2 regions of the Mesorhizobium sp. B2-4-7 genome follow, and region 1 is predicted to be linked to the other one. Evidence: riboswitches for the same ligand, from Rfam matches in the RefSeq annotation. Region 1 holds a riboswitch; the other holds the start of a gene.
What was found. Region 1 has a riboswitch for thiamine pyrophosphate ahead of FJ946_RS25415 (YkoF family thiamine/hydroxymethylpyrimidine-binding protein). Riboswitches for the same ligand answer to the same signal wherever they lie in the genome.
Positions count from the first base shown of each region.

Region 1 (7,736 bases):
GCCGTCGAACCGGTCGCGGCGGCGCCTGCCGGCGCCAACATCCCAGCTGCCACCAAGGCGGGCGGGATCATTGTCGCGTGCCTGCTCGTCGCCTACGCCGCCTGGCACCACATCGCCGCCGCCTTGCAAGGAATGTTCTGATCATGGCCACCACAACCCAGCCGACCATCCGCCCGACCAACAAACTGACGGCCGCGACCATCGCCGCCGCCGCCGTTTCGATTTCCGGCGTCTTCGTGCGCAATGTCTGGCCATCCTGGTACGATGCCGAGACATGGGCCACGCTGCTGCCGCTAGCCGTCTTTGCCGTCGGCTATCTCGTCAAGGACGCGCCAAACCAATGAGCGCGCTCCTCTCCTTCCTGCTCAGCAATTCGACCGTTCTCGGCATCGGCGCAGCCATCGTCGCTGCGTTTGGCTGGGGTGTTCGCCAGCGGCTTGCCGGCGAGCGCGCCGAACGTAGCCGGCAGGCCGCGGCCGAGGCGGCGGCGCGCGACGTCGCCGACCAGGTTGACAACGACATCGGCGCGCTACCCGCCGCCACTGCCCGAAAGGAGCTCAGGTCATGGGCAAGGGATTGATTGTCGCAGCGGCCGCAGCACTTGTCGCGGTAGCCGGCTGCACCACCGTCACCGGCGGATTTTGCGCGGTCTCGAGCCCGCTGCGCTTGTCCGCATCCGCCGTCGCAGCACTGTCGGATGCGGAAGTCCGGACGCTGCTGGCGCACAACCGCAAGGGCGAGAAACTGTGCGGGTGGAAGCCATGACGATCGTGTTGCCGCTCGATTCGGGCCCTGCTGCTCGGGGACCGCTCATCTTCGGTGCCGGATCGGTCGTTCTGTTTCCTGATCGCGAGACAATGAAATGATGCATGATCTTTTCGACCTGCTCGGTATCAAGGTGCCGGTGGTGGTCGCCGGCCTTTCCGGCGGCATATTGCGCGCGCTGTCGCGCCACCGCTACAAACCGCGCGAGATGGTGGCCTCGCCGATCTGCGGCGCGCTAGCCGCCGCCTATCTGACGCTGCCCGTGGTCCAGTATTCCCGCGCCATGGGCCTGCCGATGGCCAATGACGACACCACGACCCTGGCGGCCGCATTCCTCATCGGCGTCTGCGCGATGTGGATATCGGATATCGTATTCGAGGTCGTGGTGCGCAGGTTCAGGCCTGGGGAGTGACGCCGCGCGTCCGTGGTGATCGGCAGCAGGACGCGCCCGTCGACTGGACGAAGCCGACGACAATGCCCATCTATGGGAAATCCTGGAGCGGCTGTCATAGCGCCGGGCCTCCAGTTTTATCGTGCGCAATTCCGGACGGAAACGGCTACAACCTTTCCCCGGAGTTGCTTTGGGGAGATTTGATATGGCGACTTCAAGCGAACGCGCGGTGCTTGCCGGCGGCTGTTTCTGGGGCATGCAGGATCTGATCCGACGCATCCCGGGCGTCCTGTCCACGCGCGTCGGCTACAGCGGCGGCGACGTGCCTGATGCCACCTACCGAAACCACGGCACCCATGCCGAAGCCATCGAGATCAATTTCGATCCCGCCAGGGTGAGCTACCGTACGCTGCTGGAGTTCTTCTTCCAGATTCATGATCCGACGACACGCAACCGCCAGGGCAACGATGTGGGGATGAGCTACCGTTCGGCGATCTACTACACCAGCGATGAGCAGAAGCGCGTCGCCGAAGACACCATCGCCGACGTCGACGCCTCGGGCCTGTGGCCCGGCAAGGTGGTCACCGAGGTGGCTCCGGCCGGCGCGTTCTGGGAAGCCGAACCCGAGCATCAGGACTATCTGCAGAAATACCCGAACGGCTACACCTGTCATTTCGTCAGGCCGGGCTGGAAGCTGCCGGTTCGCGAAAAGGCTGTATCGTAGACGGCGCCCGAACCGAGACGAAGGCCGATGGCGGTTTACGTCTCAGGCGCCTGCCTGTTCGGCGAGGGTGAAACATAAAGAGACGGAAACGCCACGGAACAGACGCCCCGTGGCGTTCTCCAGCAGTTTCGGCGAATGGCTACTTGCCGCAATGCTTGTCATTGACGGTCGGCGAAGCGGTGCCCGGAGCGGTGTGGCTGGCATCCGGCTGAGCACCTTGTGGGCTGGCCGGACAGTTCCGGTCCGCGTTCGAATTCATGCCGTCGGGCATGACGGTCGTGCTCCCGGTCGTGCCAGGATCCACCGTGTTCGGCGATGCCGGCGTGTTCGGGTCGACCGTGACCGACTGGCCGCTGCCGGGCCCATTATTGGCGCCGTTTCCGCCAGCACTTTGCGCCATCGCCGAAGTCGCGAGACCAATGGTAAGAGCCGAAGCTGCGAGGATTTTCATGAGCATGGTTTGTCTCCATTTCTGTGAAGTCTTCGCTCGTTTCCACGAAGTTCGTCGCGTTTGCGACTATAGGGACAACCACTCGTCGTGGCTAAGGTTCCGGACAAATTTCCCTCAAGACCGGGCCCGACGGAACCGCCCATAAATCAGGCCTGGCGCAATGCATTTCCGGCGATGGTCCTGAAAAAACAGCTTTCATAGCCGCCCGATTGGTGCTTTAACGCGTCCATCCACAGGGGTGCTCCGTACGGTCGGGGCTGAGACGGGGGCGGCAAGCCCACAGACCCTAGAAGCTGATCTGGGTAATACCAGCGGAGCGAGGCGGGCGATGTTTTCAGGCGCACAGATTTCCCTATATCCCATGTCCGGCGATTTTGTCGGCGTCATCCTTGGCGCGCTCGGGGCACTGGACCCCTATCGTGATCGACTGCGGATCGAGACCGACGATATCTCGACCTTGCTTGTCGGGCCGCCCGAGGTGCTGTTTCCTGCCATGCGCGACCTGTTCGTGGCGGCAGCGCGCAGCGGCAAGCATTGCGTGCTTTCGGCCGCCATCTCGCGCGGCTGCCCGGGCGAGCCGGACGATCCGATCTGCCGCTCCGACGCGTTTGGCGGACCTGCCGGGCCGCTCGGCCCGCGCAAGGAAGCCGCTATCGCCGCCGTGCGCGGCGTGGCCGCCACCGGCCAGCCGGCGGCGGCGCAGTTCTCGCTTTATGTCATGGGCACCGACGACCACATGGACGAGATCTATGGCTGCATCGACTTCCTGAAGCAGTCGGGCGTATATGAGCGCTCCAAGCATTTCTGCACAAAGTTGCGCGGCGACGCAGGCGCCATTTTTACCGCACTCAACGAGGCCTTTTGCCGCTTCGGGCCGGGTGCCGGCCACGTAACGCTCGACGTCACCGTCTCGGCCAACAGCCCCACCGCCGTCTGACGGCGCGCCCCGCGCCATCCGCTCCAGGTACCTGCGTGTCCTCCCCGTCCGCCCCTTCGCGTCCGATCGTGGACCTCATCGCCAGAACCGCTCCGGCGATGCTTTCGGTGGGGCTGCTGCTAGCCGCGTGGGAACTCTATGCGCGCTTTGGTGGCATCAAGCCGACAATCCTCCCGGCGCCATCGCGCGTCTTCGCTCAGGCAATGCTCAACCGGCACGCGCTGGCCGATAACGCCGTGCCAACCCTCCGTGCCACGCTCGCAGGCTTTGCCTGTTCGCTCGGCGGTGCCTTTGCGCTGTCGATATTGATCGACTTCTCCCAGCCATTGCGGCGCGCCCTTTTTCCGGTCTTCGTGGTCAGCCAGACCTTGCCGCTGGTGGCGATTGCACCGCTGGTGGTGCTGTGGTTCGGCTTTGGGCTGATGCCCAAGATCATGCTGGTGGCGCTGGTCACCTTCTTTCCGATGTTGGTGGCTTTGGCCGAAGGATATGAGGCGACGGAGGCTGAGATCGGCCAAATGCTGCGCGCCATGGGGGCAGGGCGCTGGCGTGTCTTCGTCCTGGCGCGGCTGCCCTCGGCGCTGCCCTACTTCTTCGCCGGTGTCAGGATCTCGATCACCTATGCTGTCGTGGGCGCCATCTTCGCCGAATATGCGGGCGCGGCGAAGGGCCTCGGCATCTACATGCTCAACGCCAAGAACAACTTCCGCCCGGACCTGGTGCTGGCCGCCGTCGCCGTCAGCGCCGTGCTGACGCTCGTCCTGTTCGGGCTGACGATGCTGGTCCAGCGCCTTGCCATGCCATGGGAACGGACCGCCGGCGGGCGGGCCGCAGGAAAGGGGCCGTGGCGATGAACCGGCTCGAACTGCGACATGTGCGCAAGGCCTTCGAAGGACTCGACGTGCTTGCCGACATTTCGCTCAGCGTCGGCGCCGGCGAATTCGTCTCCATTCTGGGCCCCTCCGGCGCCGGCAAGTCGACGCTGTTCCAGTTTCTGACCGGCGCGCTTCACGGCGAGGGCGAGATATTCTTCGACGGCAAGCCGCTCGATGACCACGGCCGGCATTTCGCTTTCATGCCGCAGCGCGACGCGTTGATGCCTTGGCGGCGCATTCTTGACAACGCCACGCTCGGGCTTGAGGTGCAAGGTGTCAGGCGCAAGGCTGCCCGCGCTCGCGTTGCTCCGCTGTTCGAGGAATTCGGGCTTGCCGGTTTCGAACGGCATTTTCCGGCGCAGCTTTCCGGCGGCATGCGCCAGCGCGCGGCCTTGCTGCGCACCGTGGTGCAGGAACGCGATATGCTGCTGCTCGACGAGCCGTTCGGCGCACTCGATGCGCTGACCCGCGCCGCCATGCAACGCTGGTTGGAACAGATGTGGCGGCGCCACTGCTGGACGGCGCTGCTGATCACCCACGACGTGCGCGAAGCTGTGTTCCTGTCCGACCGCATCTATGTGCTTTCGGCGCGGCCGGCGCGCGTCGTCGCTGAGATCACCGTGCCGCTGCCGCGTCCACGCGAACTGGCCGGCGGCGCTGCACGGCAGGCCGGCACCCTCGAAGCCGAGATCCTCGACATCCTCCTCAACCCGAGCCACCAGAAGGACACGGACCATGACTGACCTGACGCGCCGGCAAGCCTTGCTGCTCACTGCCGCTGCCGGCCTTCCCCTTATAGCCCGGCCAGGCCGATCTCTTGCCCAGGCGGCCGCCCGGAAAGTAACGGTGGCGCTGGACTGGACGGTCAACACCAACCATATCGGCCTGTTCGTCGCTCGCGACAAAGGGTTTTACAGCGAGGCCGGCCTCGAGGTCGACATCCTGCCCTACAGCGATACCGGTGCAGGCACGCTGGTTGCCAACCGCGTTGCCGATTTCGGCATCAACGGCTCCATCGGCCTCTTCACCCAGAAAGCCGCCGGCGCCGATCTCAAGGCGGTCTATGCCGTGGTGCAGTCCGAAACCGGACGGCTGGTGTTCAATGCAGCGCGTGACGAGATCAAAACCCCCAGGGATCTTGACGGCCTGACCTATGGCGGTTTCGGCAGTGCCTGGGAAAACGCGCTGATCTCGACCATCATCCGTCACGACGGCGGCAAGGGGGCTTTCGAAACGGTGACGCTCGGCACGTCCGCCTATGAGGCGCTGGCCAACGGTTCGGTCGACTTCACGTTGGAGGTCTCGACCTGGGAAGGCGTCGAGGCAGAACTGAAAGGCGTTAAACAGCGAAGCTTCGTCTATGCCGACTACGGCGTGCCCGACGAGCACACCACGCTGATCTCCTCTAGCGATGCGTATCTGCGTGCAAATCCGGAATTGGCGTCGGGCTTCATACGGGCAACGCGGCGCGGCTACCAGTTCACCGTCGATCATCCCGAAGAAGCGGCCACACTGCTGATCGCCGCCAACAAGGACGCCCTGACCAATCCGGCATTGATCCACGCCTCGCTGAAGACGCTGATCGACGGGCACTATCTGCGCCGGCGAAACGGCGCCATAGGCAGCATGGACCCGGCCAAGATGGAAGCGATCGGTTCCTATCTCTTCGCCGCCGGCATCCTCCGGAACGGGGACGGCGAGCCCGTTGCCCGGCAACCGGATTTTGGCAATTATTTCAGTAACTTCTATTTGGGGTAGGGATCAAACCGCATCGGGCGCCAGCGCTGCTCAAGCTGATTGCCTTTCGTCAGCCTCGTCAGAGCTGCGCCCAAGGCAAAACCTTTACCGCAATAAAGCACAGAGCGGCGACTGCCATTACGCCCAAACCACTCCAACGCAAAATCCGCGCCCTCCCGAAAAGCCCGTCTAATCTACCCCAAGGCTCAGTGCCTTCTTGCGATCGGCCTGAGCACGCTTGCGGTTGCCCTTGGCTTCCCACGCCCGGCTCCGCGCCTCGTAGGCGGTTGCGAAATCCGGCTTAAGCCTTATCGCCTGGCTGAAATCCGCGATGGCCCCTTCATAGTCCGCTCTGCTGGTTCGGATCACGCCTCGACCGAAATAGCCAAAGGGGTTCTTGTGATCGAGGCTGATGGCCTTTTCGAAATCGTGCAGCGCGGCGACGTCCTCGTGCCCTCCCATCCATAGGAGGCCTCGATCGGCATAGACCCTTGCGTCCGCGGGGTTGAGATTGATGGCCTTTTCGAAGTCGGCAAACGCCCCGTCGTAGTTTTCCTGGAAACTGAGGTTCTGGCCGCGACTGTAGTAGGTCTCGGCTATATTCGGATTGATCGCGATCGCCTGCGTGTAATCGGCAACAGCATGAGCATAATCGTTCTTGGCCTCCCAAGCCATGGCCCGGGCCAGATAGGCGTCATGAAATGCCGGGACCAGTGCGATCGCCTTGCCATACAGGGCTATGGCGCCGTCATAGTCATTTTTCTCATGCAGCCTCCGACCCTTGGCGAAAAGCGCCTTGGCGGCCGAATCAGTATCGCTCGGTGCGGCCGAACCGGCGGCTGAACTGGCGGTGGCCGCCGCCGAGCTGACGGCGCCGAGCGTGGCGGCCGCCATATCGCCCTGTCCCTTCGCAGCCACAGCCGCCTTGCGGGCGACCGCGTAATCGCGATTGTCGGGATCGAGCTTGATCGCCTGGCCGAAGTCGGCGATTGCCTCGTCATAGTCCTTCCTGTCAGCACGCGCCATGCCGCGCCCGTAATGGCTGGCGTCGTCTTTCGGATCGATCTCGATGGCTACCGAATAGGCGGCAATCGCGCGCCCCGCGTCGCCCTTGGCGTGCCAGGCCATGCCCATGCAGAAGTAGGCGTCGCGCGCTTTTGGATCGAGTGTTGAAGCCCGGCTGCAATCGGCAAGAGCGCCTTCGGCATCGCCTGACGTGATCTTGGCGAGGCCCCGGCGAGAATGAGCCGCAGCAAAATTGGGGGCGAGCTGGATGACCGTGTCGTAATCGGCGATCGCTTGCTCGTAAACGCGTTTGGCGGCCTGGGCCTTGCCGCGGCCGTAATAGGCGAACCGGTTGTTCGGATCGAGCGCAATCGCTTTGTTGTAGGCGCCGATCGCCTGATCGTACTTGCCCATGTCCAGGAAGGCATCGCCGCCAAGGATCGCTTCGAGGGCGCGCGGATCGGTCGCCTCCAGAACCCTTGCGGCCAGCGTGTCTTGGGTAGCAGTGATATCCGGAACGACGGCTCGCTGCTTTTGCTGTTGGGTGTCCGGCAACGGTGCCGGCTTGCTTTGGTCGGCGGCGAGCTGAGCGCCGCAGCTTCCTGCCCGCGTCGGATCAAGCTCGATGGCGCGCAGGCAATCCGCCGCCGCTCCGGCGCTGTCTCCCTTGAGTGTCCTTGCGCGGCTGCGCCCGAGATAGGCGTCCGCATTGTCGGGATCGAGGCTGATCGCCTTGTCGAAATCGAGAAGCGCGCCTTCGAGGCCATATTTCGACAGCCGCATCCCCGCACGCTCGATCAAGGTCTTTGCGGCTGCGCGATTGCTGGTCGTATCCTTGGCGGCGGATAAGT
Region 1 covers NZ_VFVH01000011.1:166,603-174,338, forward strand. The annotation lists gene FJ946_RS25380 (glycosyl hydrolase 108 family protein) at 1-141, shown strand, start outside; gene FJ946_RS25385 (hypothetical protein) at 144-344, shown strand; gene FJ946_RS25390 (ABC transporter permease) at 341-580, shown strand; gene FJ946_RS25395 (hypothetical protein) at 565-765, shown strand; gene FJ946_RS25400 (hypothetical protein) at 866-1,177, shown strand; gene msrA (peptide-methionine (S)-S-oxide reductase MsrA) at 1,362-1,880, shown strand; gene FJ946_RS25410 (hypothetical protein) at 2,020-2,337, opposite strand; TPP riboswitch at 2,556-2,669, shown strand; gene FJ946_RS25415 (YkoF family thiamine/hydroxymethylpyrimidine-binding protein) at 2,660-3,268, shown strand; gene FJ946_RS25420 (ABC transporter permease) at 3,367-4,122, shown strand; gene FJ946_RS25425 (ABC transporter ATP-binding protein) at 4,119-4,886, shown strand; gene FJ946_RS25430 (ABC transporter substrate-binding protein) at 4,879-5,901, shown strand; gene FJ946_RS25435 (tetratricopeptide repeat protein) at 6,070-7,736, opposite strand, start outside.

Region 2 (7,736 bases), on a different contig from region 1:
TCCTGGCCTCGATCACCAGCTTGCCGGATTCGGCGGCGTCGCTGGCCACCATGGTCGCGGTGCCTTCGGCGCCGCGATGGCCGCGAAAACGCTGGCGCATGGTCTGCAATTCGCCCAGGCGGCGCATGTTGCGCTTGCGCCGCGCCGTCACGCCATAGCGCAGCCAGTGTTCCTCGCGCACGATCTGGCGGCCGAGCTTGTGCTGTTCGCGCTCTTCTTCCTCAAGCACCTGGTCGCGCCATTCCTCGAAATGGCCGAAGCCCTTATCCAGCCGGCGCGTCTGGCCCCGATCGAGCCACACGGTGGCGCGCGAGACGCGCTCGAGGAAACGGCGGTCGTGCGAGATGACGATGAGGGCCGAGGAGGTGCGGACGAGCTCCTCTTCCAGCCATTCGATCACCGAGAGATCGAGATGGTTGGTCGGCTCATCGAGCAGCAGGATATCGGGCTCCGGCGCCATGACGCGGGCAAGGGCGGCGCGCCTGGCCTCGCCGCCGGAGAGGTCGCCCGGCTGCTCCTCGCCCGAGAGGCCGAGATGCTCCATCAGGTAGCTGGCGCGATAAGGATCGTCGGCGGGACCGAGCCCGGCCTCGACATAGGCGCGCACGGTTGCGAACCCGTCCATGTCGGGCATTTGCGGCAGATAGCGGACGGTCGCCGATGGCTGGCGGAACACCTCGCCGTCCTGCGGCTCGATCAGGCCGGCGGCGATCTTGAGCAGCGTCGACTTGCCGGACCCGTTGCGGCCGACCAGCGCGATCTTGTCGCCTGCCGACGCAGCCAAGTCGGCGCCGTCGAGCAGGGGCGTGCCGCCGAACGTCAGTTTTATTCCGTCGAGATTGAGAAGAGGCGGCGCCATGTCAGCTTTCTGGCAAGGGATAGGGATGGGCGAGCAGCAGCGCGCGGCCCGCTCCCAGCGCGATCTCGAGCCTGCCCTTGACCTCATTAGAGATGGTCAGCGATGAGCCGAACGCGACCTTGACGCGGTCAAGCGGCCATTTCGCGCCGGCGACGGTCAGCCCGGCAAGCTCGGAAAAACCCAGGATCGAGAACAGGGTGCCGTCTGTATAGTCGAAGCGGACCGTGCCGTGCGCCAGGGGCACGCCTTCCTGCGCGCCGCTGGTCAACAGCACCTTTGTCCCGGCCCCGGCCAGCCGCAGGGCGAGCGCCATGTGCAGGAAGGCATGGTCGGCGCGCTTGCCGCCGAAGGCGCCGGCAAGCACGAGGCTGGTCGCGCCGCGCTCCAGGGCGGCCGATATCGCGAGTTCGCCATCGGTGGCGTCCTTCTCTGCCGGGAAGGTTCGGCGCGGCACGGCGGCCAACTCATCCGGCAGGCCGGCGGGCACGGAATCGAAATCGCCGACCCACAGTTCCGGCACAAGGCCGAGCGTGCTTGCATGGCCGATGCCGGCATCGGCGGCGATGACGCGGGTTCCCTCGACCTGACGGTCGAGCCGTGGCGTGCGGATGAGATCGCCGCCAAGCAGGATGGTGAATGTGCTCATATCGTGTGGCCCTTACCAGCCCGACAGCGGAAACGGAAGGCCGGCAAACAGCCACTTGCGCGGTTCACCGGCCGGGCCTATGTGTCGAGGCGCTCTAACGGGGTGCCGGACGCGATATTTCGCGGACCGGCTGAGAGGCAGTCTCGCCAACCCGCTGAACCTGATCCGGTTTGTACCGGCGGAGGGATTAGACGTTTCGGACAGTCCGACGCCTCAATTCCTTTAACCCGAACGAAGGAGGCGCCGATGCGCACGCTTTTATACGCCCTTGTCTCTGCAATGGTCGTGGTTCTGTCCGGGCCGGCCTTAGCCAAGGACAAGCTCACCGTCTACACTTATGAGAGCTTTACCGCCGACTGGGGCCCCGGCCCGGTGGTGAAGAAGGAATTCGAGGCCGAATGCGGCTGCGATGTCGACTTCGTCTCGGTTGCCGACGGCGTCGCGCTGCTCAACCGCGTCAAGCTGGAAGGGGCCGCGACCAAGGCCGACATCGTGCTTGGCCTCGACACCAATCTCACCGCCGATGCCAAGGCCACTGGCCTGTTTGCGCCGCATGGCGCCGTGACCGGGCTCAATGTGCCGGGCGGCTGGAACGACGACATCTTTGTCCCGTACGACTATGGTTATTTCGCCGTCATCTATGACACGCAGAAGCTGAAGACGCCGCCCAAGAGCCTGAAGGAATTGGTCGAGGGCAGTGCCGACGACAAGATCGTCATCCAGGATCCTCGCACCTCGACGCCGGGCCTCGGCCTGCTGTTGTGGGTGAAGTCGGTCTATGGCGACAAGGCGCCGGAGGCCTGGGCCAAGCTCAAGGCGAAGGTCTTGACCGTGACGCCGGGCTGGAGCGAGGCCTACGGCCTGTTCACCAAGGGCGAGGCGCCGATGGTGTTGTCCTACACGACCTCGCCCGCCTACCACATGGTTGCCGAGAACACCGAGCGCTACCAGGCCGCTTCGTTCGAGGAGGGCGAATATCTGCAGATCGAGGTCGCCGGCATCACCACGACGGGAGTCAAAAATCCGCTGGCGGAAAAGTTCATCGCCTTCATGACGGGCCCGAAATTCCAGGATGCCATCCCCGAGACCAACTGGATGTTCCCGGCCGGCAAGACCGACAAGCCGCTCAATCCGGCCTTCGACAGACTGGTCAAACCGACCAAAACCTTGCTGTTCAGTCCCGAGGAGGTCGCGGCCAACCGCAAGGCATGGGTGGATGAATGGCTGGCGGTGATGAGCAAGTAGTTTGGTCGTATGATCGGATGATGAGTGCTCTACAGCGCCCCCCACTGTCCTGCCGGACATCTCCCCCACGAGGGGGGAGATTGGCCGTCACGACGGCTTTCGCCAATTGGCGACGTCACAGGAGAGGGTGGAGCGCTGAAGCAGCCAATCTCTCCCCAAGTGGGGGAGATGTCCGGCAGGACAGAGGGGGGCGCGAAGGAACGCGACGCTCGCTAAAGGTCCTTTGGGTGGCGCAGCGTGCAGCGCGCGTCTGACCCCCGCATCTCCGCCGGTATCCTCGCGCTTGCGGCGATCGGGCTCCTGATCGGCGGCGCGTTTGCGGGTCTTCTTTTCGAAGGCGCGAACGATTTCTCCGGAGCCTGGGCAGCCTTCGATCCTTATCTCCTGCGCGTCGTGCGCTTTACGTTGTGGCAGGCGGCGCTTTCGACGCTGTTGTCGGTGGCGCCGGCCCTGTTCGTGGCTCGCGCGCTGTCGCGGCATCCGCGCTTTCCCGGCCGCGGCTTCATCCTCCAGCTCTTCGCCCTGCCGTTGGCGCTGCCGGCGATCGTGGCGGCGCTCGGCATCCTGGCGCTCTATGGCCGCGCCGGCTATTTCGCCGGCTTTCTTGGTGCCGTCGGCGGTTACAATTGGCCGGGCATCTATGGCCTCTCCGGCATCCTCGTTGCTCATGTCTTCTTCAACCTGCCGCTGGCCACGCGGCTGTTCCTCGAAGCGCTGCAAACCATCCAAGCCGACCAATGGCGGCTGGCGAGCCAGCTCGGCATGGGTGCCGCACCGGCTTTCCGGCTGATCGAGTGGCCGACACTGCGCGCCGCTCTGCCGGGCGTCGCCGGCCTGGTGTTCATGCTCTGCATCACATCCTTCACGATCGTGCTGACGCTGGGCGGTGGCCCCGGCGCGACGACGCTGGAGGTCGGCATCTACCAGGCTCTGCGTTTCGATTTCGATCCCGCGCGGGCGGTGGCGCTGACGCTGCTGCAGATCGCGCTGACCTTTGTCGTGGTGCTGGCGTTGACGCGGCTCGGCGCCAACACCACCGGTGACGCCAATCTGCCGGTGGCGCCGCGCCGCTACGTCTCGGCCGGCAGGACCGAGACCGCGCTGAATGCCGCGCTCGTCGTGCTGGCCCTTTTGTTCGTCGCCGGGCCGATGACGGCGACGGTGATGTCAGGCCTCGGCGCCGACCTCGGTCGTCTCGCCGGCGAGGCGGCGGTGCGGCAGGCGACGCTGACCAGCGCCGTGCTGGCCTTCCTGTCGGCGCTGCTGTCGGTTGCGCTGTCGCTTTCGCTCACCATGGCGCGCCGCGTGCTGGCCCTGAAGCGCCGCTCCGGTCCGCGGACCGTGCTCGAACACGCCACCGACACCGGCGCCGGCTTCGTCCTGGTCGTGCCGCCCATCGTCATCGGCGCCGGCTGGTTCCTTCTGCTGCGCCATGTCGGCGATGTCTTTGCCATAGCCCCGGTCATGGTCGTCACCGTCAATGCAGTCATGGCGATGCCTTTCGCCATCCGTGCCATCCGCCCCGCCTATGATGCGGCGAGCGAGCGCCATGAGCGGCTCTGCGCGCTTCTGGGAATAGCGGGCTGGGCCCGGTTGCGGCTGGTCGACTGGCCGTCGCTGCGACGGCCGCTGGCCACCGCCTTCGCGTTTGCCATGGCGCTGTCGCTTGGCGATCTCGGCGTCATCGCATTGTTCGGCAGTGATTCCGTGCAGACCTTGCCCTACCTTCTCCTGGCGCGCATGGGCAGCTACCGTACCGAGGACGCCGCCGGCCTGGCGCTGCTGCTCGGTCTGGTCTGCCTTGCGCTTGTGGTGGCGGCGAGCGGGCTGGGAAGGGGAGAACGAGACTGATGGCTGCGGGCGCCACCAATGGTGCGACAAGGGGAGCCGAGGTGCGGCTGGACACGGTCTCGTTCAGCTACGGCGACGCGCCGCTCGTTTTCGATGTCGATTTCGCCGCGTCGAAAATTACCGCCATCATGGGGCCGAGCGGCTCGGGCAAGTCGACGCTGCTCAATCTGGTGGCGGGCTTCGAGACGCCGCAGGCTGGCCGCGTGCTGATCGGCGGCGCCGATGTCGGCGCGGCGCCGCCTTCGGCGCGGCCCGTGTCGATGGTGTTCCAGGAAAACAATCTTTTTGCCCATCTTTCGGTCGAAGAGAATGTCGGGCTCGGCCGCTCGCCCTCGCTGCGGCTGACCGAGGCCGACGGCGCTGACATCGCGGAGGCGATCGCGCGCACCGGCCTCGCGGGCAAGGAAAGACGCCTGCCGCGCGAACTTTCGGGAGGCGAACGCCAGCGTGTCGCATTGGCGCGCGTGCTGGTTCGCAACCGCCCGGTGCTTCTTCTGGACGAGCCTTTCGCTTCACTCGGACCGGCCTTGCGCGACGACATGCTCGACCTTGTCGCCGACGTGCATGCCGAGCGGGGCATGACGCTGCTGTTCGTCACGCATCAGCCACAGGACGCACGCCGTATTTGTGAGGAGGTGGTGTTCCTCGACAACGGCATGGTTGCCGCCAAGGGCAAGGCGGATGATTTCTTTGCCGGGGCTGGTCCTGAAGTTTTCCGGCGCTATGTTGGCACAAGCGCCTGGGAGGCTGGATCACGAGATATTGCCCGGAAGCGGACATAATTTACGCTCAAACCGGCTCCTGGCGACGGGGCGATTGCTTGCCATGACAGAGGTAGTGTGGCTAGGTCCGCCCTGTACCGGTCCGGTGCAGGCCGTGATTTGCCTGCAGCATCCGCCGCGCGTTGGTATGGCGTGGATGCTGTAATGCTTTGATTTGCGCATGAGCCCTTGCGAGGATCGCCCCGATTTTCGCGGGCATGCGCCAGACCCGAAAGGAAGCCGTTCTGCCGACCGGCACGGAAAGACCAAGAGGGAAAATGCTGGCGCGCTTTCTGGCGCTGGCCGGCTTTGTCGTGGCCCTGGCAAGCTGCCAGATGTTCACACCTCCGGAAGTCCAGGAATCCGGCTTCCAGCCTTCCGACAAACCGATCACGGTCGACAATGTCGCGGCCAATAACAAATTGGCCGAACTGGCCAAGGCGCAGCATCCACGCATCCTGGCGACCTATGGCGGCGAATACTCCGATCCCAAGCTCGAGCGCATGGTCGCCAAGGTCGTAGGCAGCCTGACGGTGGTGTCGGCCAACCCGACCCAGACCTATCGTATCACCATCCTCAATTCGCCCAACGTCAATGCCTTCGCACTGCCGGGCGGCTACCTCTACGTCACGCGCGGCCTGCTGGCGCTGGCCAATGATTCGGCCGAGCTCGCCGCCGTCATCGCGCATGAGATGGGCCACGTCACCGCTAACCACGGCCTGCAGCGCCAGCAGCTCGAGGCCGAGGAGGGGCTCGCCACCAAGGTTGTTTCCGACGTGCTCGGCGACAGCCCGACCGCCAAGGCGGCGCTGATCCGCGGCAAGCTGAGACTGGCGCAGTTTTCGCGCAACCAGGAACTGGAGGCCGACGCGATCGGCATCAAGTCGATCGGCGAAGCCGGCTACGATCCTTACGCCGCCGGCCGCTTCTTGCAGTCCATGTCGGCCTACACCGATTTCCGCTCGATCAGCGGCGCCACCGACGCCAGCCTCGATTTCCTGGCAACGCATCCCAATACGCCGCAGCGTATCGACCTTGCGCAACGCCATGCCCGCCAGTTCGGCCCGCCGGGCGTCGGCACCCGCGATCGCGACGCCTTCCTCGCCGGGATAGACGGCCTGCTCTACGGCGACACGCCGGAAGAAGGGTATGTGCGCGGCGAGACCTTTCTGCATCCGGGCCTGGGCGTGTCCTTCTCGGTGCCGGAGGGCTTCATCATCGACAATTCGGCCGCCGCCGTGACGGCGACCGGGCCGGGCGACATTGCGATCCGCTTCGACGGCGTGTCGATCGACAAGAACCGTGCGCTGACCGATTATATCAGGAGCGGCTGGGTGGCCGGTCTCGACGACGCGAGCGTCAGGCAGGAAACGATCAACGGCAACGAGGCGGCGACGGCGCATGCAGGCGCCGAAGGCTGGCAGTTCGATATCGCGGTAATCCGCGCCGGCGGCCAGGTCTACCGGCTGCTGACGGCGGCACCATCCGCCAGCACGTCGCTCGACACCGTGGCGCGTTCCGTCAGCGGCTCGTTCCGCATTCTGAGTGCCGCCGAAAAGGCGGCGCTGAAGCCGCTGCATATCCGCGTGGTCACCGTCCAGCCGGGGCAGACGATGGGTTCGCTTTCGGCGCAGATGGTCGGCGTCGACCGCAAACTCGACCTGTTCCGGGTGCTCAACGCGCTGTCGCCGGGGGCTGCGGTTTCGGCCGGCGACAAGGTCAAGATCGTCACCGACAAATAGCCGATAGTCGGCGCTGACCCGCTCTCTCGTTTTTGGGACGAGAAACTTCTAGGTAGTTTTCCTGGAATGGATTTAGGCGGCGGTGGCGAGGAATTCCGGGTTCTGCTTCACCAGCGCCACTTTCAGCTTTTCCATGGCGCGGGCCTCGATCTGGCGCACGCGTTCCTTGGAAATGCCAAGCGTCTCGCCGAGCGCTTCGAGCGTCGCGCCCTCGTCGCTCAGCCGACGCTCCTCGATGATGCGCAGCTCACGCGCGTTGAGTGCGGCAAGCGCCGCCTTCAGCCACATCGAGCGGCGTTCGATATCGATGGTGTCGCTGACGACCTCGTCGGGCAAGGGATCGTCCGACACGAGGAAGTCCATCCGCTCGGTCGCGCCCCCATCGTCGGCAAGCGGGACATTGAGGGAGGAGTCGGGCGCCGAGAGCCGCGAATCCATCAGCGCGACATCGGCTTCGGAGACGCCGAGGGCCGCTGAAACCTCGCGGTACAACGTCCTGTTCGACAGCGGCTCCGCGGCGCCGTTCGCCAGCCGGGCGCGCAGGCGCCGCAGGTTGAAGAACAGAGCCTTTTGCGCCGAGCTGGTGCCGCCGCGCACGATCGACCAGTTGCGCAGGATGTAGTCCTGCATCG
Region 2 covers NZ_VFVH01000013.1:167,962-175,697, forward strand. The annotation lists gene FJ946_RS27750 (ABC-F family ATP-binding cassette domain-containing protein) at 1-859, opposite strand, end outside; gene FJ946_RS27755 (thiamine diphosphokinase) at 861-1,505, opposite strand; TPP riboswitch at 1,594-1,709, shown strand; gene thiB (thiamine ABC transporter substrate binding subunit) at 1,752-2,750, shown strand; gene thiP (thiamine/thiamine pyrophosphate ABC transporter permease) at 2,988-4,601, shown strand; gene thiQ (thiamine ABC transporter ATP-binding protein) at 4,601-5,383, shown strand; gene FJ946_RS27780 (M48 family metalloprotease) at 5,641-7,104, shown strand; gene FJ946_RS27785 (RNA polymerase factor sigma-32) at 7,177-7,736, opposite strand, start outside.
Region 2: it holds a riboswitch for thiamine pyrophosphate, as region 1 does, so the genes downstream of both, thiB (thiamine ABC transporter substrate binding subunit) here and FJ946_RS25415 (YkoF family thiamine/hydroxymethylpyrimidine-binding protein) in region 1, are expected to answer to the same signal.